2 regions of the Peribacillus sp. FSL K6-5616 genome follow, and region 1 is predicted to be linked to the other one. Evidence: predicted binding sites of a transcription regulator. Region 1 holds the regulator's gene; the other holds the start of a gene.

Evidence for each region. The regulator CtsR, encoded in region 1, represses protease genes until heat stress. The targets are predictions, from matches to a motif close to ATGGTCAATAAAGGTCAAACA.
Region 2: clpB (ATP-dependent chaperone ClpB) is a predicted target of CtsR. The motif match lies at 3,236-3,256, and genes of this name have one in related genera.

What each region holds. Positions count from the first base shown of each region.
Region 1 covers NZ_JBBOYT010000001.1:5,149,438-5,155,601, forward strand. Annotated here, with positions in the region: rRNA gene MHB45_RS25065 (23S ribosomal RNA) at 1-2,435, shown strand, start outside; rRNA gene rrf (5S ribosomal RNA) at 2,500-2,615, shown strand; gene MHB45_RS25075 (CtsR family transcriptional regulator) at 2,988-3,449, shown strand; gene MHB45_RS25080 (UvrB/UvrC motif-containing protein) at 3,471-4,022, shown strand; gene MHB45_RS25085 (protein arginine kinase) at 4,019-5,095, shown strand; gene clpC (ATP-dependent protease ATP-binding subunit ClpC) at 5,225-6,164, shown strand, end outside.
Region 2 covers NZ_JBBOYT010000001.1:817,004-823,167, forward strand. Annotated here, with positions in the region: gene MHB45_RS03910 (fumarylacetoacetate hydrolase family protein) at 1-117, shown strand, start outside; gene MHB45_RS03915 (DinB family protein) at 119-610, shown strand; gene MHB45_RS03920 (cupin domain-containing protein) at 641-1,753, shown strand; gene MHB45_RS03925 (FAD-dependent monooxygenase) at 1,881-3,080, shown strand; gene clpB (ATP-dependent chaperone ClpB) at 3,301-5,889, shown strand; gene MHB45_RS03935 (YjzD family protein) at 5,972-6,163, opposite strand.

The DNA.
Region 1 (6,164 bases):
AACCAGTACCGTGAGGGAAAGGTGAAAAGCACCCCGGAAGGGGAGTGAAATAGATCCTGAAACCGTGTGCCTACAAGTAGTCAAAGCCCGTTAATGGGTAATGGCGTGCCTTTTGTAGAATGAACCGGCGAGTTACGATTTCATGCGAGGTTAAGTTGATGAGACGGAGCCGCAGCGAAAGCGAGTCTGAATAGGGCGAATGAGTATGAGGTCGTAGACCCGAAACCAGGTGATCTACCCATGTCCAGGGTGAAGTTCAGGTAACACTGAATGGAGGCCCGAACCCACGCACGTTGAAAAGTGCGGGGATGAGGTGTGGGTAGCGGAGAAATTCCAATCGAACCTGGAGATAGCTGGTTCTCTCCGAAATAGCTTTAGGGCTAGCCTCAAGATGAGAGTATTGGAGGTAGAGCACTGATTGGACTAGGGGCCCCCAACGGGTTACCGAATTCAGTCAAACTCCGAATGCCAAATACTTATTCTTGGGAGTCAGACTGCGAGTGATAAGATCCGTAGTCGAAAGGGAAACAGCCCAGACCACCAGCTAAGGTCCCAAAGTATACGTTAAGTGGAAAAGGATGTGGAGTTGCTTAGACAACCAGGATGTTGGCTTAGAAGCAGCCACCATTTAAAGAGTGCGTAATAGCTCACTGGTCGAGTGACTCCGCGCCGAAAATGTACCGGGGCTAAACGTATCACCGAAGCTGTGGATTGACACCGTATGGTGTCGATGGTAGGAGAGCGTTCTAAGGGCGTTGAAGTCAGACCGGAAGGACTGGTGGAGCGCTTAGAAGTGAGAATGCCGGTATGAGTAGCGAAAGAAGGGTGAGAATCCCTTCCACCGAATGCCTAAGGTTTCCTGAGGAAGGCTCGTCCGCTCAGGGTTAGTCGGGACCTAAGCCGAGGCCGAAAGGCGTAGGCGATGGACAACAGGTTGATATTCCTGTACCACCTATACATCGTTTGAACGATGGGGGGACGCAGAAGGATAGGGTAAGCGCGCTGTTGGATATGCGCGTCCAAGCAGTTAGGCCGGAAACGAGGCAAATCCCGTTTCCATTAAGGCGGAGCTGTGATGGCGAGGGAAATATAGTACCGAAGTTCCTGATTCCACGCTGCCAAGAAAAGCCTCTAGTGAGATGTAAGGTGCCCGTACCGCAAACCGACACAGGTAGGCGAGGAGAGAATCCTAAGGTGTGCGAGAGAACTCTCGTTAAGGAACTCGGCAAAATGACCCCGTAACTTCGGGAGAAGGGGTGCTTTTTAGGGTGAATAGCCCAGAAAAGCCGCAGTGAATAGGCCCAGGCGACTGTTTAGCAAAAACACAGGTCTCTGCGAAGCCGCAAGGCGAAGTATAGGGGCTGACACCTGCCCGGTGCTGGAAGGTTAAGGGGAGAGGTTAGCGCAAGCGAAGCTTTGAACCGAAGCCCCAGTAAACGGCGGCCGTAACTATAACGGTCCTAAGGTAGCGAAATTCCTTGTCGGGTAAGTTCCGACCCGCACGAAAGGTGTAACGATCTGGGCACTGTCTCAACGAGAGACTCGGTGAAATTATAGTACCTGTGAAGATGCAGGTTACCCGCGACAGGACGGAAAGACCCCGTGGAGCTTTACTGCAGCCTGATATTGAATTTTGGTACAGCTTGTACAGGATAGGTAGGAGCCTGAGAAGCCGGAGCGCCAGCTTCGGTGGAGGCGTTGGTGGGATACTACCCTGGCTGTATTGAAATTCTAACCCGCGCCCCTTATCGGGGTGGGAGACAGTGTCAGGTGGGCAGTTTGACTGGGGCGGTCGCCTCCTAAAGAGTAACGGAGGCGCCCAAAGGTTCCCTCAGAATGGTTGGAAATCATTCGTAGAGTGTAAAGGCACAAGGGAGCTTGACTGCGAGACCTACAAGTCGAGCAGGGACGAAAGTCGGGCTTAGTGATCCGGTGGTTCCGCATGGAAGGGCCATCGCTCAACGGATAAAAGCTACCCCGGGGATAACAGGCTTATCTCCCCCAAGAGTCCACATCGACGGGGAGGTTTGGCACCTCGATGTCGGCTCATCGCATCCTGGGGCTGTAGTCGGTCCCAAGGGTTGGGCTGTTCGCCCATTAAAGCGGTACGCGAGCTGGGTTCAGAACGTCGTGAGACAGTTCGGTCCCTATCCGTCGCGGGCGCAGGAAATTTGAGAGGAGCTGTCCTTAGTACGAGAGGACCGGGATGGACGCACCGCTGGTGTACCAGTTGTCTTGCCAAAGGCATAGCTGGGTAGCTACGTGCGGACGGGATAAGTGCTGAAAGCATCTAAGCATGAAGCCCCCCTCAAGATGAGATTTCCCATGGCGCAAGCTAGTAAGATCCCTGAAAGATGATCAGGTTGATAGGTCAGAGGTGGAAGCATGGTGACATGTGGAGCTGACTGATACTAATAGATCGAGGACTTAACCAACGCTTTTTAAAAAATGAAATACCTTCTTATTATCTAGTTTTGAAGGAACAACGTTCCTTTTATGTTTGGTGGCGATAGCGAAGAGGTCACACCCGTTCCCATTCCGAACACGGCAGTTAAGCTCTTCAGCGCCGATGGTAGTTGGGGGTTTCCCCCTGTGAGAGTAGGACGCCGCCAAGCCATTTAAAAAGATCAGCCATCCGGCTGGTCTTTTTTGTGTATGTAAAAAAAATTTTCCCGTTTTCAGGGACAGCACGGGCTGGCCTTATTTGAATTGGTTGCCATATCATGAGGAGGAATGGATGAGCTGGGTAAATGGGGCAGAATTTAAGTGATGAAACCTTAAGCAGAAGAAAAATTTCAGGTTTTACATCCATTTATATAGGGTATTTATGTAAGATATTTCATCTTTTATGTTCAATGGGGTATGTAACTACATATAATTTGGAGAAAATGGATATTACAGAAAGAAAGTGCGTTTAAGTTGCAAAATGCATTATTCCTTGTATAATAATAGTCAAATATAGTCAAAGTCAGAATGGAGGAGGCTGAGTGAGAAACATATCTGATGTTATCGAAACTTATTTGAAGCAAGTACTTGAAATAAGTCAAAAAGATATCTTGGAGATTAAAAGAAGTGAAATAGCAGATAAATTTCAGTGTGTTCCTTCTCAAATCAATTACGTAATCAATACCAGGTTTACCATCGAGAGAGGTTATGTTGTAGAGAGTAAGCGTGGAGGCGGAGGTTATATACGCATCATGAAAGTGGAATCACAGGATTCCGTGCAACTTATCAACCAATTATTATCGCTTATTGGTTCCAGGGTAACTCAATCGATGGCTGAAGGAGTAATTTCACGACTGATGAATGAAGACGTCATTAATGAAAGAGAAGCAAAGATTATGATGAGCGTCATAGATAGATCGGTGATTTATATCGACCTGCCTGACCGCGATGAGCTTAGGGCAAGAATTTTAACTGCGATGCTTACGACTTTAAAATATAAATGAAACTGGCAGAGGTGATGAACGTTGATTTGCCAAGAATGTCATCAAAGGCCTGCTACCCTGCACTTCACCAAAATCATCAATGGAAAAAAGACTGAAGTCATGATTTGTGAGAAATGTGCTCAGGAAAAAGGTGAAATGTTCATGGAGGCAGGTGGACCTGGTTTTTCAATAAATAATTTATTAGCAGGATTGTTGAATATGGAGTCGAATATTCAACAGACAAAGGCAAATGCATTTCCGAAAACGGAAGAGAGGCGTTGCCCGAATTGTCATCGATCTTATAAAGAATTTGTCCATATTGGCAAGTTTGGCTGTGCCGAATGTTATAAAACGTTCAATGAACAGTTAAATCCCATTTTAAAGAGGGTTCATAGCGGCAATACAGCACACATAGGGAAAATTCCAAAAAGGATTGGCGGCGCCATATATCTTCGAAAACAAATTTTGGATTTGAAAGAAGTTTTAAAGGTCCACATTGATCAAGAGGAGTTTGAGAAAGCGGCAGAAGTAAGAGATAAGGTTCGTTCCCTTGAAAAAAGGTTTGAAGCACAAGAGGGAGGCGAGGAATTATGAGCTTGGAAAAGTTTGTAGAAAACGCCTTGAGTTCCTGGATGAGTGCCGAAGGGCCGGAAATCGATATTGTATTGAGTTCGCGGATTCGGCTGGCCAGGAATTTCAAAGACTTTACCTTCCCAACCTCCTTTTCGAACGAAGAAGCTAATAAAATCATTGAATTGGTCAAAAAAAGAATCGAAGAGGAAGTAACCCCGGAGATTGGAAAATTGGAGCTATTAGAGATTGACCAATTGCAGCCACTGGAAAAGCGCGTTCTGGTTGAAAAACATTTAATCAGTCCTCATTTAGTTGAAGATTCAGCGAAAAGCGCATGTCTCCTTTCGGAAAATGAAGAAATAAGTATCATGATAAACGAAGAGGACCATCTCCGTATTCAATGTTTAATGTCGGGGTTGCAGCTAAAGGAAACCTTAAAGATTGCAAATGTTCTTGACGATTGGATTGAAGAATCCATAGACTATGCATATGATGAAGAAAGAGGATACCTGACTAGTTGTCCGACTAATGTGGGAACAGGGTTAAGGGCTTCAGTCATGATGCATCTGCCGGGCCTGGTCCTTACACAGCAGATGAATAATATCATACCGGCTATCAACCAATTGGGGTTGGTGGTTCGAGGGATTTATGGAGAGGGCAGTCAAGCGTTGGGGAATATTTTTCAAATTTCCAATCAAATCACCCTTGGAAAATCGGAAAGGGATATCGTTGAAGATCTAACGAGTGTAGTGCAACAAATCATAGCCCAGGAACGGTCAGCGAGGGATGCATTAGCGAGGACTTCCCACATACAATTAGAAGATAGAATTTTCCGTTCATATGGGGTTTTGTCCAATGCTCGAATCATCGAGACCAAGGAAGCAGCTACATGTATCTCCGATGTTAGGTTAGGGATAGATCTTGGGTATATAAAGAATATTTCCAAAAGCATTCTAAATGAATTGATGATTTTGACGCAGTCGGGATTTTTACAAAAGTACGCAGGCGGCCCTTTAAGACCCCATGAAAGGGATATCCGTAGAGCAGCACTCATCCGGGAACGCTTGAATTTCACGGAATCTTCCTCCTCATAGAGGTTATTGACCTCTTTAGGGAGAATTAAATTTCATTAATAGATATGGAGCAAGAATAAGCTTCTGCCATTACTTAGAGAATTGCCAGCAATTTTATTCAAAACGAAAATTCTTAAGGAGGAATTCCCTATGATGTTTGGTCGTTTTACTGAAAGAGCCCAGAAAGTATTAGCATTAGCCCAAGAAGAGGCAATCCGTTTAGGTCATAATAATATTGGCACGGAACATATTTTACTGGGCCTGGTCCGAGAGGGTGATGGTATTGCAGCCAAAGCGTTATATGCTCTTGGATTGGGTCCGGAGAAGATTCAGAAAGAAGTGGAAAATTTAATTGGCCGTGGACAGGATACGGCTCAAACGATACATTATACCCCAAGAGCCAAGAAGGTCATTGAGCTTTCCATGGATGAAGCAAGAAAATTAGGTCACTCATATGTTGGGACAGAGCATGTCCTTCTAGGTCTTATACGAGAAGGGGAAGGTGTCGCTGCCCGCGTATTGAATAATCTGGGAGTAAGTTTAAATAAAGCTCGACAACAAGTATTACAACTTTTGGGCAGCAATGAATCAGGTGGTCATCAAGGTTCAGCCGCTGCAAATGCAAGCACGCCGACACTGGATGGCCTTGCCCGTGATTTAACGGCGATTGCCAGGGAAGGAAGCTTGGATCCGGTTATCGGAAGAAGTAAGGAAATACAGCGTGTCATTGAGGTATTAAGCCGTCGTACAAAAAATAACCCAGTATTGATCGGTGAACCCGGCGTTGGTAAAACAGCCATTGCTGAAGGGCTTGCCCAACAGATTATCAATAATGAGGTACCTGAGATTTTACGTGATAAACGCGTCATGACACTTGATATGGGTACTGTTGTGGCTGGCACTAAATACCGGGGTGAATTTGAGGACCGGTTGAAGAAAGTCATGGATGAAATACGCCAGGCGGGTAATATCATCCTATTCATCGACGAATTGCATACATTGATTGGTGCAGGTGGTGCAGAAGGTGCCATCGATGCCTCCAATATCCTTAAACCATCATTGGCCCGTGGTGAATTACAATGTATCGGTG
Region 2 (6,164 bases), 4.3 Mb from region 1:
GTAGGAGTAGCCCGTGATCCGCAAGTGTTCTTAAAAGATGGTGACGTTGTCAAAATCGAAATCGACAAAATAGGGTATCTTGAAAACCGTGTGAGACGTGTCGGGGAGGGAAAATAAAATGGCTTATCAGGGAATCGGGACATCAATCCAATCAGTGCAACAATCCATCGACCATATTCTTGAGACAACGGCAAACCTACCGGAAGAAACGATCCGATTTAAACCAGCAGAGGATGAATGGTCAATCATGCAGATACTTTCCCATTTAGCTGAAGCCATTCCTTATTGGTTAGGTGAAGTGGAAACTGTAATAGCGATGCCTGGAGCCGAATGGGGGCGTGGATTGCAAGATCCAGCCCGATTGGCGGCGGTTACCGATACAGACAAACTTGCTGTGGATGATGTCATGAAGCAAGTGGAGGAGCTTAAATATAAAGTGGAGAGCGGTCTCGGGAATTTAGATGAAGAAACACTATCCAAAGAATCGCCACACCGGAATTTCGCTAAATTCGGAAACAAACCAGTTTCCTATATAGTCGATCACTTCATCGATGAGCATGTTTCAGGACATTATGATCAAATTAAGCGAAATCTTTCTAAAATCCAGTGAGGCAAGATAAAAAAGAAAGTAGGGATTAATATGGCTGAAAAATCGGAATACATGAATAGTACAATCGTAAAAGATTTTACAAAGGATATTCAGCAGTATAACCTTGGGCCGCTGTGGGAAGCCATTCCCGCTCTGATGGACCATGAACCTAAACCCCATGCGCATGCTTATTTATGGAAAGAAGAGCTTTTGACAAAAAAATTGATGGAAGCGGCTGAAGTCTTCACACCTGACCGAGGCGGGGAGCGCAGGGCGATTTATTTTCAAAACCCTGGCCTTACTTATCGCCAGCCTTGGGGATGGGCTTCGACAACACAAACGCTTTATGCAGCGGTCCAGCTATTGTTGCCAGGTGAAGTGGCCCCTTCCCACCGTCATTCCCAAAGTGCACTTCGTTTCATTACGAATGGTGAAGGTGCCTACTCCATCGTGCAGGGAGAAAGGATCTTCATGGAAGAAGGAGATTTTTTGATCACGCCCAAAAACTTATGGCATGGTCATGGACATGTTGGGGAAAAACCAATGATTTGGATGGATGCCCTTGATATCCCAACCATCTATTCCATAGGCGGCACTTTCTTTGAACCATATCCAGATCGGATTGAAACGCCTAAGCGGCCGGATAATTTTTCAGAGCTCCGTTATCAAGGCGGAATGGTTCGTCCAGTATCCGACCGTTATTCACAAGTGGCACCGCTTGCCAACTACAAGTGGAAGGGCACCAAAGCAGCGATAGAAGGATTGATGAACTTCGAACCGGATCCATATGAAGGTTTTGCCGTGGAATATATCAATCCATCAAATGGCCAAACGGCCAATCCGACGATGGGGGCATGGATGCAGAAACTTCCTAAAGGTTTCCATACGAAAGCCCATCGCCATACCCATTCCACGATTTATCAAGTGCACCAAGGATCAGGATATACGGTCATTAATGGCGTGCGTTTTGACTGGTCCAAGGGAGATTATTTCGTCGTTCCTAATTGGGCATGGCATGAGCACGTTGCAGAAGCGGATTCTTACTTATTCTCGGTAAACGACCTACCAATAATGGAAAGATTCGATTTGGAACAGCAACAAGCATTAGACACAAACAATGGGTACCAAAAGGTTGAAAGTGAATTCAAGCCTGTTTTGGTTTGAAAATAATCGGTTTGGAATCTTCAGCTAAGATACTAGTGGATAGATGAATGCCATTCGAATGAAAACGCTTACTGTGGTAGTGGTCCGCAACTTTGGCTAAAAGCAACTAATATAGGGGGAATTGATGATGAACACAGAAAAAAAACCATTCATCGTTATTGGTGGGGGAATTGGCGGATTGGCAACTGCTTTAGGAATCGCAGAAACAAAACAGTATGTGAAAGTCCTAGAACAAGCTCCCGAATTTGGGGAAATTGGTGCAGGCATTCAGCTTGCAGCAAATGCCACCAACGTATTGCAGCGTTTGGGTGTCATGGATAAAATCAATGATATTGCAGTATTTCCAAAAAGATTGGTGCTGATGGACGCCTTTTCCGGAAAAGAGCTTTCCGCTTTGGATTTAGGTGATGTTTATAAAGAAAGATATGGAGCTCCGTATGTTGTTTTGCATCGTTCCGATTTGCATAAAGTATTGGCTGAAGCCTGTGAAAAGAACCCGTATATTGAACTGGTCACGAATCAAACCATTATTGAGACAGTAGAGTATGAAGGTGAAGTGACGGTTACTTCTGCCAACGGGTCCCAACATTCAGGAACTGCTGTCATTGGAGCCGATGGATTATGGTCCAAGGCACGGAAACTTTTTGTGGAAGATCAGCCGGTCTGCTCTCAATATGTTGCATACAGGGGAGCGATCCCGATGGAGGAGGTTACGAGCCATGGGGATTTAGATGATGTATACATGTGGATTGGGCCAGACCTTCATCTTGTTCAATATCCGGTTAGAAGGGGAGAACTTTATAACCAAGTAGTGGTTTTCAAAAGTTCTCAATATACGGAAGAAAACGAAAAAACAGATCAATGGGGAACACCGGAAGAAATGGACCGTGTATTTGCCGGAACTTGTGAGCTTGTTCAGAATGCGATTTCATTCATTCAAAGACAACGCCGCTGGCCGATGTATGACCGTTTACCAATTGATAATTGGACAAAAGGAAGAATTACGCTTATGGGCGATGCGGCACATCCGATGCTTCAATACTTGGCACAAGGCGCTTGTCAGGCTTTAGAAGATGCAGCTTATTTGTCTGATATGCTCCATAAGCATGGGAATGACATTGAACAGGCATTTTTGGAATATCAGGAGGAACGCATTCCACGGACGGCTAATGTTCAAACGAGTGCTAGAATGTGGGGGGAAATCATTCACAATACGACCGATGCAGGCATTCTGCTCCGAGATACGATCTTTGCAGGTCGGACGGATAGGGATTTCCAATTCGTCGATGAATTTCATGGTTACAATAAAACGGCCGTGAAAGCATAAACCATTTTTTCATCCATAAAGGAATTTATCCATGTTACACATGGGTCTGCCTTTCTTCTATATGAAGAAAGGCTTTTTCCGTTTATTTTCCAAACTACTGCATTTCTTATAACTTTCCTTTACATGGGGAGAATTAGAAGTATAATGAAAATATAAAGGTCAAAATTGATCAAACCCAGTGGGGATTCGTTCCTGATATAGATGAATGGGAGGTTTCAAGATGGATATTAATAAAATGACGGAGAGAACCCAACAGGCATTCACTGGCGGTCAGGAACTAGCCAATGAAAGAGGGAATCCCGAGCTGACGGAGCTTCATTTATTAAAGGCCTTAATGGAACAGGATGAAAGTTTATTAATCAGGATTTTATCGGAATCTGGTAAATCGGTGAATCTATTTGATATAGAGCTGAATAAGGAATTGGATGGATTACCGGAAGTGAGCGGGGGTGTTTCCCAGGTTTACATGTCATCCTCCCTACAGCAAGTTCTGACGGCTGCCGAAAAGGAAATGCAGATGTGGGAGGATGAATACTTATCTGTCGAGCATATACTGCTTGCGTCTTTGCAAGTCAATAGAACGAATGTAAACAGGCTATTTTCATCATATGGAATTGATTATGATAAAGCAAAACGGGTTATAAGCGATATAAGGGGGAATCAGCGAGTGACTAGTCAAAATCCTGAAAGCACTTATGAAGTACTGAAAAAATACGGCAGAGATCTCGTTGCTGAGGTTAAATCGGGTAAGGTCGATCCAGTAATCGGTCGAGATACGGAAATCCGTAACGTCATCCGGATCCTTTCACGGAAAACGAAAAATAATCCTGTATTAATAGGAGAACCTGGAGTAGGTAAAACAGCGATTGTCGAGGGGTTGGTTCAAAGGATCGTCAGGAAGGATGTGCCGGAAGGTTTAAAGGATAAGACCGTTTTTTCACTCGATATGAGTGCACTTGTCGCAGGGGCCAAATTCCGAGGTGAATTTGAGGAACGCCTAAAAGCGGTGTTGAATGAGATCAAGAAGAGTGATGGGAAAATTCTCTTATTCATTGATGAATTGCATACAATTGTCGGTGCAGGAAGAACGGATGGCGCCCTTGATGCCGGAAATATGTTAAAGCCGATGCTTGCGCGCGGTGAGCTGCATTGTATCGGTGCAACGACCCTTGATGAATATCGGCAATATATTGAAAAGGATCCGGCTTTGGAACGCCGTTTCCAACAGGTTCTGGTTCCTGAACCGGATGTTGAAGATACGATTTCAATTTTGCGGGGATTAAAGGAACGGTTTGAAATTCATCATGGCGTCAGGATACATGATCGGGCGATCGTTGCAGCCTCTGTCCTTTCGAACCGATATATAACGGAGCGGTTTTTACCGGATAAAGCGATTGATCTTGTGGATGAAGCATGTGCGATGATCCGCATGGAAATCGACTCCATGCCATCCGAGTTGGATGAAATCACGAGAAAAGTCATGCAACTTGAAATTGAAGAAGCGGCCCTGAAAAATGAAGACGACCCTCAAAGCAAAGCAAGGCTGGAAGTGCTTCAAAAAGAACTATCAGAACTTCAGGATCAAGCGAATAGCATGAAATCCAAGTGGCAAATGGAGAAATCAGCGCTTCAAAAGGTGCAGGACAAACGTGAAGAGCTTGAGAAACTGCGTCATGAACTGGAACAGGCAGAGAATGACTATGACCTTAACCGGGCAGCTGAACTTCGGCATGGAAGGATTCCGCAGCTTCAAAAAGAATTGGAAGCAATGGAAGACGAATTGGAAAAGGAAAAACAGGAATCACGATTGCTTCGCCAGGAAGTGACGGAGGAGGAAATTGCCTCGATTGTGGCAAGGTGGACAGGGATTCCGGTAAGCAAGCTGGTGGAAAGTGAAAGGGAGAAGCTGCTTCGCCTATCAGATATCCTGCATGAACGCGTAATCGGTCAAGGAGAAGCGGTGGAACTCGTATCCGATGCTGTTTTAAGAGCAAGGGCTGGAATAAAAGATCCAAACAGACCAATCGGTTCATTCATTTTTCTTGGGCCGACTGGTGTCGGTAAAACCGAATTGGTAAAAGCTTTGGCAGAAACATTATTCGATAGTGAGGAACATATGATTCGAATTGATATGTCGGAATATATGGAGAAACATTCCGTGTCCCGACTTGTTGGTGCACCTCCCGGTTATGTTGGATTTGAGGAAGGCGGCCAGCTTACGGAGGCTGTAAGGAGAAACCCATACTCAGTCATATTACTGGACGAAATTGAAAAGGCGCATCCTGAAGTCTTCAATATTTTATTGCAAATGTTGGATGATGGAAGAATAACAGACTCCCAAGGCAGGACAATCAACTGTAAAAATACGGTCATCATCATGACTTCCAATATCGGTTCCCATTTCTTATTGCAATCCAACCGGGTGGATGGTGGCATTGAAGAAGAAATAAAAGATCAGGTCTTTAAAGAATTAAGAGGGCATTTCCGTCCGGAATTTTTGAATCGAGTTGATGACATTGTTTTATTCAAACCTCTGACGAAACATGAAATCGTTGAAATCGTAGATAAAATGGTTCATCAATTAAAAGTGAGGTTAACTGAACAAAATATAGTCCTCAACGTCACAGAAGCGGCTAAGGAATTCATTGCGGACCAGGGATATGATCCGGTATATGGAGCTAGACCGCTGAAGCGATTCATCCAAAAGCATCTCGAAACGAAAATCGCCCGTAAAATCATAGCTGGGACTGTTAAGCTTAAAGAAGGAATCACGATTGATTATGACCATGATGAATTGGTCCTTAAATAAAAACGTTAATATGCAGTTTATCCGCATCCAAAGTACGGTATAACAAAAAGGACATCCTAAAAAGGATGTCCTCTTTTGCTTCTTAATGTTGATGGGAGTCTTTAGCTGGCCCGGCAGGCATGATAGCTGGGATGATACAAATCAGGATAGCAGCAGCTAATCCTAGAATAGTTCCCTGCGCAGCATCGTATGAAACTCCGATCATGGAAGAAACAACATATACAGTCATATGCACTAATAAGAATGTCCAAAAAATTGTCCAAGCATAACGCATC